DNA from 3 places in the Pannonibacter anstelovis genome. Region 1 is predicted to be linked to each of the others. Evidence: predicted binding sites of a transcription regulator. Region 1 holds the regulator's gene; each other region holds the start of a gene.
What was found. Region 1 encodes PhoB, which activates phosphate uptake and scavenging genes when phosphate is short. Its sites were predicted from a motif close to TGTCATNNANCTGTCAT; they were not measured.
Positions count from the first base shown of each region.

Region 2: olsB (l-ornithine N(alpha)-acyltransferase) is a predicted target of PhoB. The motif match lies at 2,666-2,682, and genes of this name have one in related genera.
Region 3: V6L75_RS18365 (UDP-2,3-diacylglucosamine diphosphatase) is a predicted target of PhoB. The motif match lies at 1,719-1,735, and genes of this name have one in related genera.

Region 1 is NZ_JBAKBF010000002.1:293,676-298,843, reverse strand. Features, by position in the region: gene argF (ornithine carbamoyltransferase) at 1-485, opposite strand, end outside; gene V6L75_RS04195 (aspartate aminotransferase family protein) at 488-1,690, opposite strand; gene V6L75_RS04190 (GcrA family cell cycle regulator) at 2,115-2,687, shown strand; gene phoB (phosphate regulon transcriptional regulator PhoB) at 2,889-3,587, opposite strand; gene phoU (phosphate signaling complex protein PhoU) at 3,625-4,335, opposite strand; gene pstB (phosphate ABC transporter ATP-binding protein PstB) at 4,375-5,168, opposite strand, start outside.
Region 2 is NZ_JBAKBF010000003.1:254,853-260,020, reverse strand. Features, by position in the region: gene V6L75_RS06495 (bifunctional helix-turn-helix domain-containing protein/methylated-DNA--[protein]-cysteine S-methyltransferase) at 1-72, shown strand, start outside; gene V6L75_RS06490 (ATP-binding protein) at 214-2,616, shown strand; gene olsB (l-ornithine N(alpha)-acyltransferase) at 2,841-3,791, shown strand; gene V6L75_RS06480 (transglycosylase domain-containing protein) at 3,979-5,168, shown strand, end outside.
Region 3 is NZ_JBAKBF010000014.1:36,010-41,177, reverse strand. Features, by position in the region: gene V6L75_RS18370 (OmpP1/FadL family transporter) at 299-1,543, shown strand; gene V6L75_RS18365 (UDP-2,3-diacylglucosamine diphosphatase) at 1,781-2,584, shown strand; gene V6L75_RS18360 (glycosyltransferase family 4 protein) at 2,581-3,621, shown strand; gene V6L75_RS18355 (threonine ammonia-lyase) at 3,721-4,734, shown strand; gene V6L75_RS18350 (NAD-dependent succinate-semialdehyde dehydrogenase) at 4,763-5,168, opposite strand, start outside.

The DNA.
Region 1 (5,168 bases):
TCGCCGGTCCAGGCCACCGACTTGCCCTTGATGGAGCCGCGATGCTCTTCAAAGGTCATCAGATCGGCCATGATCTGGCACGGATGCGAACGTTTGGTCAGGCCATTGATGACCGGAACGGTGGCATTTTCCGCCAGCTCGGTCAGGTCATCGTGATTGAGGATGCGGATCATGATGGCATCAACGAAGCGGGACAGCACCCGGGCGGTGTCGGCGATGGTCTCGCCCCGGCCCAGCTGCATTTCCGCACCGGTCAGCATCAGCGTTTCACCGCCAAGTTCACGCATGCCCACATCAAAGGAAATACGGGTGCGGGTGGAGGGCTGCTCGAAGATCATCGCCAGCACCTTGCCGGCCAGCGGGCCTTCACCACGGCGGACACCGTTGCGCTCTGCCTTCAGCTTGCGCCCGAGGGCCAGAATTCCGCGCAGTTCCTCACCGTCAAACTGCGTCAGATCGAGGAAATGACGCCCATTCGCAGACATGTTCACACCCCATCCCCTTCCTTGGCCAGACCGGCCTCCACGGCCGCTGCGGCCGCCTCGATGCGGGCCACAGCCTCGCCGATTTCCTCATCCGTGATCGTCAGCGGCGGCAGGATGCGCAGCACGTTGTCGCCGGCAGGAACCGCCAGCAGCCCATTGGCACGCACCTTCGCCAGCACATCCGTATTCGGACAGGCACATTTGATACCAAGCATCAGGCCGCGCCCGCGGACATCCTCAAACACCTTGGGATGAGCGTCGATGACGGCGGCCAGCCGCTGTTTCAGCAGCAAGCCCTTGCGCTGCACTTCTTCCAGGAAGCCGGGCTCCAGAACGACATCCAGCACTGCATTGCCCACAGCCATGGCCAGCGGGTTGCCGCCGAAAGTGGTGCCATGTGTGCCGGGAACCATGCCGGCGGCAGCGGCTTCCGTAGCAAGGCAGGCACCCATGGGGAAACCACCGCCGATACCCTTGGCAACAGCCATCAGGTCCGGCGTGACCCCCGCCCATTCATGGGCAAAGAGCTTGCCCGTACGGCCAACGCCGGTCTGGATCTCGTCGAAGATCAGCAGCAGGCCTTCGGCATCGCAGATCTCGCGCAGCTTGCGCAAGAACTCTGCATCCACCTCGCGCACGCCGCCCTCACCCTGAATAGGCTCGATGCAAAGCGCTGCGGTGGTGGGGCCGATGGCCGCCTTCAGCGCGTCCAGATCGCCGGTCTTGACCTGGTCAAAACCCGGCGCCTTGGGGCCGAAGCCTTCCATATATTTAGCCTGACCGCCCGCCGCGATGGTGGCAATCGTCCGGCCATGGAAAGCGCCTTCAAAGGTGATGATGCCTATCCGCTCCGGGCGGCCATTGACGTAATGATAGCGCCGCGCCGTCTTGATGCAGGCTTCCATTGCCTCAGCGCCGGAGTTGGAAAAGAACACCCGGTCCGCAAAGGTCGCATCCACCAGCCGCTGGCCAAGCTCTTCCTGCCCTGCAACCTTGTAGAGGTTGGAAATGTGCCACAGCTTCTCGGCCTGCGCCTTCAGCGCATTGACGAGATGGGGATGGGAATGACCAAGTGCATTCACCGCGATTCCCGACCCGCAGTCGAGAAAGCGTCGCCCGTCAGCGGTCTCCAGCCAGACGCCTTCTCCGCGGACGAAATCCAGGTCCGCCCGTGCGTATGTGCCGAAAAGTGCCGACGCAGTCATTTCCCTTGCTCCTTCAGGTAGTTAAGCGCGCCTTCCGCATAGGGTTCATGCCAGGGCGTCTACCATCAACGGGTTCTCAAAACGAACTGTGCCGCCCTCACAGGCGGCACACCGAACAAGGACCGTTTATACAACGGTCTTGCCTATGGGTGTCAATGCAAATGGCGCATTTCCGCCATTACCGCAGATGGTAAAAGTCAACCCCGGTTATCTGGGGAAAAGTCGTTTCGTCCCCGGTTCATGTTTGCCCCCAACTTGCCTCGCCTTCGCCGCCCATTGTAGTGTCCAACCAGTCGGATACGACATGTCGTGCTGTAGTTCACCAAATCATACTGGATATGGCCACTAAGGCGCGGATCACGCGTGCCTTAATTCATGGTTAATGCGTAAAATTCTACAGCCGCAAACGTACGGGGTGCGACAGATGAGCTGGACTGACGAACGCGTAGATCTCTTGAAGAAGCTTTGGACGGACGGTCTGAGCGCGAGCCAGATTGCTGCCGAGCTTGGCGGTATCACGCGCAACGCTGTCATCGGCAAGGTGCACCGCCTGGGCCTGTCAGGCCGGGCGAAGACTACTGCACCAGTCGCCAAGCAGCGCCGCCCGCGCAGCGCAACCGCGCCGGTGACGGCCACTGCCGTGCCGCAGCAGACCACGGTGCAGGCAACTTCTACCATCCGCACGCCTTCGGCTGCCACGCCGCAGCTGCGCGGCGCCACTGCGCTGAAAATGGCCCCGCAGGAAGATGTGGCCATCGAAGTTGAAGCCGCACCGCTGGCCGAGCTGGTACCTTTCACGGAGCGCGCGACGATCCTCACCCTCACCGAGCGCACCTGCAAGTGGCCGATCGGTGATCCGTCCTCGCCGGACTTCTATTTCTGCGGACGCCATTCCGAGCCGGGCGTGCCCTACTGCACGCACCATTGCCGTGTTGCCTACCAGCCGGTCAACGACCGCCGCCGCGCCGCGCCGGACAAGAAGGCCCTTCGCGGCTGATTTTCGAGGGGGCCAACCAGCACCCCACCGGCTCCCTCACCCAATCAAGCCTGCCCGTTGCGGCAGGCTTTTTTGCTGCCTGGAAGTCCGGGGTATTTGTTGAGCGGCTTAGAACGCCGGCGCAAAAGTGGCGTGCTTTTCCAAAAGCCAAAAGGCCCGCATGGATGGCGGGCCTTTCCAGACTAATTGCAGCAGAGCGGATCAGCTCGCCACGGCGAACTGGTCGTTGAAGGCATAGCCGGCACCGCGAACGGTGCGGATCGGATCCTTCACCTTGCCCTTGTTGATGGCCTTGCGCAGGCGGCCGACATGAACGTCGACGGTGCGCTCATCCACATAGACATCATGCCCCCACACGCCATCCAGCAGCTGCTCGCGGGAGAAGACCCGGCCGGGAGAGGTCATGAGGAACTCCAGCAGGCGGAACTCGGTCGGCCCCAGGTGGATTTCCTTGCCATTGCGGCGGACGCGGTGGGTTTCCTTGTCGAGCTCCAGGTCACCGGACCTCAGCATGGTGGACACCACTTCCGGCCGGGCCCGGCGCAGGATGGCGCGCACGCGGGCCATCAGCTCAGGGATCGAGAAGGGTTTCACCACGTAGTCATCGGCGCCGGTGGCAAGGCCGCGGATACGCTCCGCCTCCTCACCGCGTGCCGTCAGCATGATGATCGGCAGGCGTTCGGTTTCTGACCGGGCGCGGACACGGCGGCACAGCTCGATGCCGGAAAGTCCCGGCAGCATCCAGTCCAGCAGCAGAAGGTCCGGCTGCGTTTCCCGCAGCCGGATCTCGGCGTCATCTCCCCGGTCACAGGAGTCCACGTCGTAGCCTTCCGCTTCCAGATTGTAGCGCAGCAGAAGGCTAAGTGGCTCTTCGTCTTCAACGATAAGAACCTTGGGCATGGCAATATGCTCCGGACGTCACTTGCAGGCAGGCAGATCAGGCGCCTTCGTTTTCGGCAATACCCATCTCGTCAATCTTCCGGCGGGCTTCCAGCAGCTGGTCCCCTGTCACCATGAAGTAGACATTTTCGGCGATGTTGGTGGCATGGTCACCAATGCGCTCGATGTTCTTGGCACAGAACAGCAGGTGCGCGCACTGGGTGATCTTGCGCGGATCTTCCATCATGTAGGTCAGCAGTTCGCGGAACAGCGAGGTGTAGATCGCATCCACTTCATCGTCGCGCTCGCGCACGGCTTTGGCAGCTTCTGCATCACGGCCCGTGTAGGCGTCCAGCACCGACTTCAGCTGGCCCAGCGCCAGTTCGGACATGTGTTCAACACCGAAGGCCGCCTTCTTGGAATTGAAGACACCGTCGATGGCAATGACACGCTTGGCGATGTTCTTGGCAAGGTCTCCAACGCGCTCCAGATCGTTGGCGATACGGCCAGCGGCCATGATCTCGCGCAGATCCTGCCCCATCGGCTGGCGCAGAGCGACGATGCGGATGAATTTCGCTTCGATCTCCTGCTGCATCTCGTCCAGCTTGGCATCGGCCTGAACCGTGGCCTGTGCCTTGGCCAGATCATGGGTGAGCAGCGCGGTGACTGCATCATTCACCAGCTTCTCCGCCAGACCGCCCATTTCGGCGACCCGGCCGGCCAGGGCGCGCAGTTCCTCGTCATACGAGCTAACGGTATGCTCGGACATGTCGTGTTCCTCTCAAATTCTCGAGCGCAAGATCCAGTATCAGCCAAAACGGCCGGTGATGTAATCCTGCGTGCGCTTGTCCTGCGGGTTGGTGAAGATGTCCTGCGTCGCGCCTTCCTCGACCAGATTGCCGAGATGGAAGAAAGCCGTGCGCTGGGATACACGGGCAGCCTGCTGCATGGAGTGCGTCACGATCACGATGGTGAAGTTGGCACGCAGCTCGTCGATCAGCTCTTCGACCTTGGCAGTTGCGATCGGATCAAGGGCCGAGCAGGGCTCGTCCATGAGGATCACTTCCGGGCTGACGGCGATGGCGCGGGCAATGCAGAGGCGCTGCTGCTGGCCACCGGAAAGACCCGTACCCGGACCATCAAGACGGTCCTTCACTTCGTTCCACAGACCTGCCTTCTGCAGCGAGGCAGAAACCACTTCATCGAGCTCCGCCTTGTTGCGCGTCAGCCCGTGAATGCGCGGGCCGTAGGCCACATTCTCGTAGATCGACTTGGGGAACGGGTTCGGCTTCTGGAACACCATGCCGACCTTGGCGCGCAGCTGCACCGGGTCGACCTTGGGGTCGTAGATGTTCTCACCGTCGATCAGAATGTCACCCTCGACGCGGCAGATGTCGATGGTGTCGTTCATGCGGTTAAGTGTGCGCAGGAAGGTGGACTTTCCGCAGCCCGACGGACCGATGAAGGCGGTCACGGAACGGGGCTGAATCTTGATGTCCACGTCTTTGATGGCGTGCTTGTCGCCATAATAGACCTGAACCTTCTGGGCGACGATCTTGGGTTCTGCGTGGGTCACGCCGTTCTCCACATTTGCGCTGACAT
Region 2 (5,168 bases), on a different contig from region 1:
TATCACTGGGGCCTCACCCGCAAGCGCGCCATCCTCGGCTGGGAAGCCGGGATCACCGGCATGGGAGGCTGACCTGTACAAACCGGAAAAGCCTAAAATTCGAAAGGCTTTTTCAAGGGATTGGACTGCAAGCTTGTTTCCGGCTGTGCCCGCAGAACCTTGTCGGGCCTTCATCAGGATCAGGCCTGCCGCGCAGGCCGCTGGGGACAGGGCATGCGACCGCAATCGGCAGACGGAAACGGCAGCAAGGCTGAAGCGGAAACGGGCCTGAAGGCACAGCAGCCGGACGGCCCCGAGCGCCCGGAAGGGCAGAAGCGCCCGCAAAGCCCGAAAGATGCAAAGCGTCCGCCGAAGGGAAAGGCCGGTCAGCCCGGATCTGCGCCGGATGAGCCTGGTTTACTGACCCGGGCCGGGCGCCGGTTCGGTCACGAACGGGTGCTCACATTGGCCGCCGGTATCGGCATTCTGGCTCTCATCGCTGCCTTTTTGCTGCTCGGCGGCGGGCCTTACGAGCGGCTTCTGGCGCTGGTTCTCGGCTTTGCCGCAGGCGGGCTGTCCATCGCCTGTGTCATTCATGATGACCGCCACCGCCTGCAGACCGCACTTGGCACTGCGGCGGTGGAAACCCACCGGCTGAACCAGCGCATCGAGGAGCTGGAAGACGCCGCCTGGGAGCTGCGCGAATCCGATGAGCGCCATGCCAGCATTCTCCATGCGCTGGGCGATGTGGTCATCCGCCGCGACATGGAAGAAAACGTCATCTATGCCAATCCGGTGGCTGGAAGCCTGTTCTGGCCGGAGCAGAGCCCGCGGCCCGGCGAAAAACTGGAGCTGCCGCTGGCCGAGACGCCGCAGGATTTGCTCAGCGCCGAAGCGACTGGCGTCTTCGGTGACATTCTGCTGGACACTCGCGAAGGGCCACGCTGGTTTTCCCGTATCGATGTGACCGTGCGCGAGGGGCCGCGCGGAACACCGGTGCTGCAGACCGTCCTGCGTGACGTTACCACGCGGCGCAAGATGGAAGAGGAACTTCTGGCCGCACGGCAGAATGCGGAAAGCGCCAGCGAAGCCAAGTCCCGCTTTCTGGCAACCGTCAGCCATGAGGTGCGCACGCCGCTCAACGGCATTCTGGGCATGGCCGCGCTTCTCTCCGACACGCATCTCACCCACGAGCAGCGGGCCTATGTGCGGGCACTGGAAACCTCGGGCGAAACGCTGCTGCTGCTGATCGATGAGCTGCTGGATTTCTCCCGTGCAGAAGCCGGCAAACTGACCATTCAGCCGGGACCGGTGGATCTGGAAGGTCTGGCCGAGCATGTGGTGGAGCTGCTGGCACCGCGTGCCCATGCCAAGGGGCTTGAGATCGGCTTCACAGCCGACCCGGCAATTCCCCGTATTGTCACCGCTGATGCCAACCGGCTGCGGCAGATCCTGTTCAATCTGGCCGGCAACGGCATCAAGTTCACCGAAGAGGGCGGCGTTCTCATCAGCCTCTCCATCGCTCCGCAGGAAAGCGGCAGCCTGCTGACGCTGGAAGTTAGGGACACCGGGATCGGCTTTTCGTCCGCGGATGCCGAGCGGCTGTTCGGAGAGTTCGAGCAGGTGGATCACGGCCCGGCACGGCGTTTTGGCGGCACGGGCCTTGGCCTTGCCATCGTCCGCCGCCTTACCGGCCTGATGGACGGCACGGTCGAGGCGCTGGCGGAGGAGGGCAAGGGTGCCATCTTCCGCATCTGTCTGCCGCTGCCGGAAGCTCCGGATACCGCAGGACAGGCCGGGGAGGGGCTTGCAAGCCTTGCGAACCGGCGTGTGGTCATTGTCTCGCAAGGGGTGATTGAAGGCAAAGCACTGGCGCTGCAGTGCACCGCTCATGGCGCCAGCGTGCAGCTTGTGCAGCCGGGCGATGATACGCTTGCCGATGCGCTGCCCCATGCGGACCTTGTGCTGCTGGAACACGGCGCGGTGGCCGATGGCGCAGGCTGGCTGGCGACCGCCCGTGCAGCCGGCTGCAGTGCGCCAGCCATTGTTCTGGTTACCCCGCAGGAGCGGGACCGGCTGGACCGCCTGCGCGAGGCAGGTTTCTCCGCCTATCTGGTGCGGCCCGTGCGAGGGCGCACATTCCGGCGCATCATTGCCAGCCTTATGGGCGAAGGCGGTGAAACGCTGGCCTGGGAGGCGGCCGTGGATCTGCCGCCGGAACGTATTCCGGGCGCGCCGCACCGGCTTGCCCCGGCCCGGCCACTGCGGCTGCTCTTGGCCGAGGACAACGATATCAACCGTCTTCTGGGCGAAGCACTGCTGCGCAAGCTTGGCCATGAGGTGACGGTGGTGCCCGATGGTCTGGAAGCCTGGCGCGCAGCCAGCGAGCAGAATTTCGATGCCATCTTGATGGACTTGCACATGCCGGGGCTCGACGGGCTGGATGCCATGGCCCAGATCCGCGAGATCGAGACCGCCCGGGGGCGCCCGCAGGTGCCGGTGCTCATCGTCACGGCGGACGTGATGCCGGCCGCCCGCGACCGGGCAAGGGCGAGTGGAGTTGCCGGTTTCCTCACAAAACCGCTTTCCCGCGAAGCCGTTGAAGAGGCACTGGAAAATCTGCCCGCCCGGACATAGTGCCGCTCCCGGATTGTTACCATGACGAAATATTGTGAACGCTGGCCGTTGTCATGCTAGTGTTGGAAAACTATGGTCTACGGCAAGATCAGGATTTCGCCGGTTAAAGGGATGAGAATCGCTGTACCGGCGTAGCAACCTGACAGGACAAACGAGGCCTGCGGCACCGGTTCCGCAGGGCCCCCGGTGGGAAACAACCGAGGCAGATAGGGGACCGAATCTCGATGATGCGGCCAGGTCTATTTTCTCCGCGCAAGCTTGTGCAGAAGTTCGTGCCCATGATGGGCGAACAGGGCATTTCCGCGCGTTTCTTTCCCGGCTTTGCAAAGCCCTTGCATGGTGAAGCTGGTCCTGCCGGTGATGTGTCTCTTGGCCGTGTGGGCTCTCTTGAGGTGCGCCTCGCGCGCACCGCGCGTGAAGTGAAGAAGGCGCAGCGCCTGCGCTATCACGTCTTCTACGAGGAAATGTCTGCCATTGCCGATGCGCAGACCCTCGCCACCCGCCGTGACATGGACGCCTTTGACGCCATCTGCGATCATCTTCTGGTCGTTGATCACGCTGCGATGAAGCGCAACAAGCTGGGCCGCCTGCAGCCACAGATCGTCGGCACCTACCGTCTGCTGCGCCAGGACGTGGCCGAGGCCCATGGCGGCTTCTATACGGCCAGCGAATATGACATCCAGCCGCTGGTGGATGCCAATCCGGGCCTGCGCTTCCTGGAACTGGGCCGCTCCTGCGTACTCAAGCCCTACCGCAACAAGCGCACGGTCGAGCTGCTCTGGCACGGCATCTGGGCCTATGTGATCCGCCACCGCATCGACGTGATGATCGGCTGCGCTTCCATCGAGGGCACGGATCCGGACCGGATCGCCAGCCAGCTTTCGTTCCTGCACCATCATGCCCGTGCGCCGGAGACCTGGCGTGTGCGTGCCGTGCCGGAACGCTATGTCGAGATGAACCGCGTTGCCCGCGAAGAGCTCAATGAAAAGGCGACCTTGCGCGAGCTGCCGCCTCTGGTGAAGGGGTATCTGCGCCTCGGTGCCTATATCGGCGATGGTGCCGTGGTCGACTATCAGTTCGGCACCACGGATGTCCTCATCGTTATGCCGGTGACGCAGCTGAATGAGCGCTATGTGAATCACTACGGTGCGGACGCCTCGCGCTACTCGAGCTGAGCCGTCTAACAACTCGCTTTAACATTAGAAACCGCTGCTTCTTTGAGGAGGCGGTTTCTCTTTGCGGGGGCTGCGTGCCGGCGACCCATCCGCACCCAAGGTTTAACGCCACCTTAAACCAGCCGCTCTAGTTTGATGCAGACTGCCTTGCGCTCCCCGCACAGGCCCTCAGAATGACGAGAGGCTCATGGCACGCCGCCCGGCTGGCAGCAATCGGATCGAACCGGCGTTTGGCCCTGCCAGCGGCGATCTTTACGATGTGCGCCCGGGAACCGGTGACGTTGCAGCAGAGCGTCCGGTCAAGCGGCCCCGGCGTCCGCGTACGGATGATGGTGACGCCCCTGCCCCCCGCCGCAAGCGCCCCGTAAAGCCTGGCGGAAAGAGCAAGGCTAAAAAGAAAGCCCGCCGCAGCCGCACCCGCTCTTCCAATCCGTTGTTCTGGCTGATCCGCAAGGCATTTTATTGGGGCTTCGTGCTTGCCATCTGGGGCGGCATCGCTGCCACCGGTGTGGTCGTCTACTACGCGGCCCATCTGCCTCCCACCTCCGAATGGAAGGTTCCTGCCCGGCCGCCCAATGTGAAGATCGTTGCCACCACCGGCGAGCTTCTGGCCAACCGGGGCGACACGGGCGGGGAAGCCGTACGTCTGGAGCAGCTTCCGGCATATTTGCCGCAGGCGGTAATTGCCATTGAGGACCGGCGGTTCGAATCCCACTTCGGGCTCGACCCGATCGGCCTTGTCCGCGCCCTTGCCGTCAACATGACGTCGGGCCATCTGGTGCAGGGCGGCTCGACGCTGACCCAGCAGCTGGCCAAGAACCTGTTCCTCGAGCCTGACCGCACCTTGAAGCGCAAGGTGCAGGAAGTGGTGCTGTCACTTTGGCTGGAGGCCAAATACTCCAAGGACGAGATCCTTGAGATGTATCTCAACCGCGTCTATCTGGGCGCAGGCGCCTACGGGGTGGACGCCGCCGCCCGGCGGTATTTCGGCAAGTCGGCAAGGCTTGTTACCCTGCAGGAGGCGGCCGTTCTGGCAGGACTGCTGAAAGCGCCCAGCCGCTATGCCCCCACGCGCAATCCCGAGCTGGCGTTTGAACGATCCAAGGTGGTTCTTGCCGCCATGCGCGATGCCGGCTTCATTGATGCAGCGACCGCCCGGACAGCCATGAGCGAGCCCGCCCATGTGGTCAGCGACCGCAACACGGCCAGCGCCAATTATGTCGCCGACTGGGTGATGGATCTGCTGCCGCAGTTTGCCGGGTCCATCGACAGCGACATCATCGTCGACACCACCATTGATCCGGTGATGCAGCAGGCTGCGGAATCAGCACTGGTGACTGCGCTGAATGCCCACGGACGTGAATTGGGGGTCTCGCA
Region 3 (5,168 bases), on a different contig from region 1:
TCTTGAAAACTCGCCAGCGTGAAATCGCGTGATAGGTGCCTATTTTTTAAGCATACCTCTCCTGCTGTTTCCGCCCTGTGTCAATCTGACCGGAATATGACATATTTTCGACGGTCATGCCCCACATTCCCTAGGGGAATGTGGGGCGGACAGTATATTTGGTGCGCTGCAGCATGCGTGAGTGGCATTTCATCGCGGCGTGTTTCCGGATTGAAAGATCTACGAAATTGAAAGATCGTCTTTCCTGAGGAGCAAAGCTGGCAGGGCTTTGAGAAATGCTTGGGAGGGTTTGAGCAACATGATTCGTATCAGCAGAACGCTGGCTCTGTGCACCACCGCCATCGGGATGATCTCTGTTGCTGGTCAGGCTTATGCGGGCGGTTTCGCGCTGCGTGAACAGAGCGCCTACTATCAGGGTATGTCCTTCGCCGGTAATGCAACGACCGGTCCGTCGATTTCGTCGATGTTCTGGAACCCGGCCGCCATCACGGGCGCAGGCCTGGGCATCACCACCGAGTCCCACCATGCGCTGATTGCGCCCAAGGCAGAGATTAATCTCGATTCGACCTCGACGTTGCGCGCCTATGGCAACGGCGGCGACATCGGCTCTGATGCCTGGATCGGCTCCAGCTATACCGCTTACAATGTCAATGATCAGGTGTATTTCGGCCTTGCCGTGAATGCGCCCTTCGGTCTGTCCACGAAGCCTGAGGGTGGTATGCCCTGGGCCGGCCAGACCTATAACGCCGGCTCGAAGGTGTTCTCGATCAACGCCAACCCGATGGTCGGCTACAAGGTGAATGATCAGCTCGCCTTCGGTGCGGGCGTGCAGGTTCAGTATTTCAGCGTGCGGCTGAGGACAGCCACGAATGCTTCTACTACGCCGCCAGTCACGACGCTTGAAGGTGACAACATTGGCGTCGGCGTCACCGCCGGTGTGATCTACAAGCCCTTTGCAGGCACCGAATTTGGTCTGGGCTACCGCTCTGGCGTGGCACATGACCTTGACGGTACAATCACGTCGGTTGCGTCGACCCCGATTTATGCCTCGCTGATCACGCCTGAAACCGTCACATTGTCGGCCAAGCAGCGGATCACTGACAGCTTCCGTGTCCTGGGAACGGTGGAGTGGGCGAACTGGAGCCGGTTGAAGTCGCCCAAGGTCACGCTTCAGGCCAATGGAGCAACTCTGACCACGCTGAAATTCAACTACGACGACGGCTGGTTTGCGGCTCTTGGCGCGGAATACGACATCAATCAGAACCTCACCGTTCGTGCTGGTGCTGCCTACGAATGGTCTCCGATTAACGACAATATCCGTTCCGCCCGTCTGCCGGACAATGACCGGATCTGGCTGAGCGCGGGTGCGAGCTACAAGGTTCTGGACAATTTGGCCTTCGACCTCGGCTACACCCACATCATTGGCCGGGACACCAAGCTTGCCATCGTCCCGGGACATCAGGATTTCGCTGGTGTGGTTCTCTCCGGCGATGTCGACTCATCGGTCAACATCGTGAGTGCGGCCATGCGCTACCGCTTCTGAGTTGTTTCTCAGGTGCAAGGTTTGCGGCCGGTGCCCCACGGTGCCGGCCGTTTCCTTTTGTGACACAAATGGCTGTCCCGATCATTCACCAAACTGTCGTATTTGCGCGTAAATACCTTTTTCTGAATACTAAAATTCGACGTAAATCCTGCAGTATGCTTGTGAAAAACTTTGCTGTCATAATCCTGATACCTGAATCGCGTCTAAGGGGGGCAAAGGTAATCGGGAGCGCCAGACATGACAGCTCTGCAGGAAGGCCGGCATTACCGGGCCTTGTTCATTTCAGATGTTCATCTTGGAACGCGCGGATGTCAGGCAGATCTTCTGCTCGACTTCCTGAAGTACAATGATGCCGAGACCGTGTATCTGGTCGGCGACATTGTTGACGGTTGGCGGCTGAAGCGCAGCTGGTACTGGCCGCAGGCGCATAACGACGTGATCCAGAAGATCCTGCGCAAGGCCCGCAAGGGCGCGCGCATCTTCTACATTCCCGGCAACCATGACGAATTCCTGCGCGATTTCCTCGGCACTCATTTCGGCGGTGTGGAAGTAGCGGACAGTGTCGTGCATACGGCAGCCGACGGGCGCGAGTACCTGGTCATCCACGGCGACCAGTTTGATGTGGTCATCCGTCACGCCAAGTGGCTCGCCTTCTTCGGTGACAAGGCCTATGTGACCGCGCTGGCTCTGAATACCGGCTTCAACCTCATGCGCCGCCGCCTGGGTCTGACTTACTGGTCGCTCTCTGCCTGGGCAAAGCTGAAGGTGAAGAACGCCGTGAATTTCATTGGCCGCTTCGAGGATGCCTTGTCCGACGAAGCCCGCCGCAAGGGCGTTCACGGGGTCATCTGCGGCCACATCCACCATGCCGCCAGCCACGATATCGACGGCATCCACTACATCAACACCGGTGACTGGGTCGAAAGCTGCACGGCGGTTGCCGAGCATCACGACGGAACGTTCGAGGTTATCAGATGGGTGCAGCGTCCAGCCGAACAGCAGGCGGAGCAGGGGATGGGGGAGCGGTCCGTCGCGGCATGACATCCATTCTCATCGTCACAGACGCCTGGCATCCGCAGATCAATGGTGTAGTCCGTTCTCTGGAACTGACTGCCAACCAGTTGCTGCGCATGGGTCTGCGCGTTGAGTTCCTGACGCCGCAGCTTTTCCGTACCCTGCCATGCCCGACCTATCCGGAGATCCGCCTGTCCCTGACAACGCGGACGCGTGTGGCGGCGATCATGGACCGGTTCGCCTGTGATCACCTGCACATTGCCACCGAAGGCCCTCTGGGTCTCATGGCCCGTTCCGTGGCGTTGAAGCAGGGCAAGGTCTTCACGACGAGTTACCACACGCGCTTTCCGGAATATCTGGCGGCGCGCCTTCCGGTGCCCGTGTCTGTCACCTACAGGTGGCTGCGGCGCTTCCACAATGCCGGGCAGGGCTGCATGGTGGCTACCGGCAGTCTGGAGAAGGATCTGGCCGCGCGTGGTTTTACCCATCTGATGCGCTGGTCGCGCGGTGTGGATGCCGATCTTTTCCGCCCCTACGAGGGCTCCGTCCTGCCAGCGGATCTCCCGCGCCCCATCTTCATGAATGTGGGCCGGGTGGCGGTGGAGAAGAACATCGAGGCCTTCCTCGAGCTGGATCTTCCCGGCAGCAAGGTGGTTGTAGGCGGCGGCCCGCAGCTCGAATCCATGCGCAGGGCCTACCCGGACGTGCTCTTTACCGGGCCGAAAACGGGTGAGGATCTGGCACGGACCTATGCTTCGGCGGATGTGTTCGTGTTTCCTTCGCTGACGGATACGTTCGGCAATGTGCTGCTGGAGGCGCTGGCCTGCGGCGTTCCTGTGGCGGCCTATCCGGTCATGGGGCCGCTGGATGTGATCGGCGATAGCGGGGCCGGGGTGCTGGATGAGGACCTGAGGGCCGCTGCCCTTGCCGCGCTCGACATACCCCGCAGCTATTGCCGCCAGATGGCTCTTGGCTTCAGCTGGGAGGCCAGTTCCCGCCAGTTCCTCGACAACGCCATCGCCGCCTATGGGCTTCCTGCAGAGCCGCAGCCGCAGGCCGCCTGATCCGGTGCCAACGTGAATTGCCACGGTGACAAGCCTTTCGTTGCCGGGCACGCATGGCGTTGGTAGGTCTTCGGAAAGCCACTATTCCGGAGACTGGCCATGAATGGCACCCTCTCGCTTGATGATGTAAAGGCCGCAGCGGAGCAGCTGCGAGGGCACGCTTTTGAAACCCCGCTCCTGTCTTTCAAGGTGCTGGATGACGCAGCCGGGCGGAAGGTCTGGTTGAAGCCCGAAAATCTCCAGCGCACGGGCTCTTTCAAGTTCCGTGGTGCGTTCAACCGGTTGTCGCAGATCCCGGAAGGGGAGCGGGCGGCTGGCGTGGTGGCTTGCTCTTCGGGCAATCATGCGCAAGGCGTGGCCGAGGCGGCGCGCATTCTCGGCATGCCTGCCGTCATCGTCATGCCGGAGGATGCCCCTGCCATCAAGCTGAAGCGCACGGCCGAGATGGGCGCGCGGGTCGTGACCTACAAGCGGGGCGTCGAAGACCGGATCGCCATCGCCAAGGCCATCTGCGAGGAAAACGGCGCTACCTTTGTGCATCCTTACGACGACAGGGGTGTCATTGCTGGACAGGGGACCATTGGCCTTGAGATCGTCCGCCAGTCGGCAGCGCTCGGCCTTGATATCGAAGCGGTCGCAGCCTGCACGGGTGGCGGCGGGCTCACCAGCGGTGTGGCGCTGGGGTTGGAGGAAGGGCTGCCGGAGGCTGTGGTCTACACCTGCGAGCCGGCCGGCTTTGACGACTATGCCCGCTCGCTCGCCAGTGGCCGCCGCGAGGTCAATGCCAGCGGCTCGGGCTCGGTCTGCGATGCGATCCTAACCGAAAGCCCGGGAGAACTCTCCTTCGAGGTTCTGACCCGGCGCAAGGCACGCGGGCTGGTGGTGAGCGATGACGAAGCGCTGGCCGCTGTTGCCTTTGCCTTCCGCGAGCTCAAGCTGGTCGTGGAGCCGGGCGGAGCGGTGGCCCTTGCCTCGGTGCTTTTCCGCAAGATGCCTGCCGGAAACGGCCCAGTGGTGGCAATCCTCTCCGGCGGTAACATTGATCCGGAAACGCTGGAAACGGCGCTGACTGTCTGCAGCTTACTTCCAGGTAAGATCCCCGGCAGCAACTGAACTGCCGGGGCTCTCTGCATTTTGGGTCTCAGAAGCGGGCGTCGATGTCCACGACGCCGATCAGCTTGTGGTTCACGAATTCCTTGAGCCCGAGGCCGAGGAGCTCGCGGCCATAGCCGGAGCGGCCGATGCCGCCGAAGGGCAGGTCCGCTTCTACCTTGGTCGGGTGGTTGATGTAGACCATGCCGGTGGCAATCTGCCGGGCCACTTCCACGCCATGTGCGGTGTCACGGGTGAAGACCGAGCCGCCGAGACCGAAGGGGGAATCGTTGGCAATGCGGATTGCATCCGCTTCGTCCCGGGCACGGAAGATCATGGAAACGGGGCCGAAGAACTCCCAATAGCGGGCCGGGTTGTCCTCGCCGATGTCCGTCAGGATCACCGGCTGCACGAAGGCACCCTGATTGGGAACCGGCGGGCCAACCTCTTCCGCC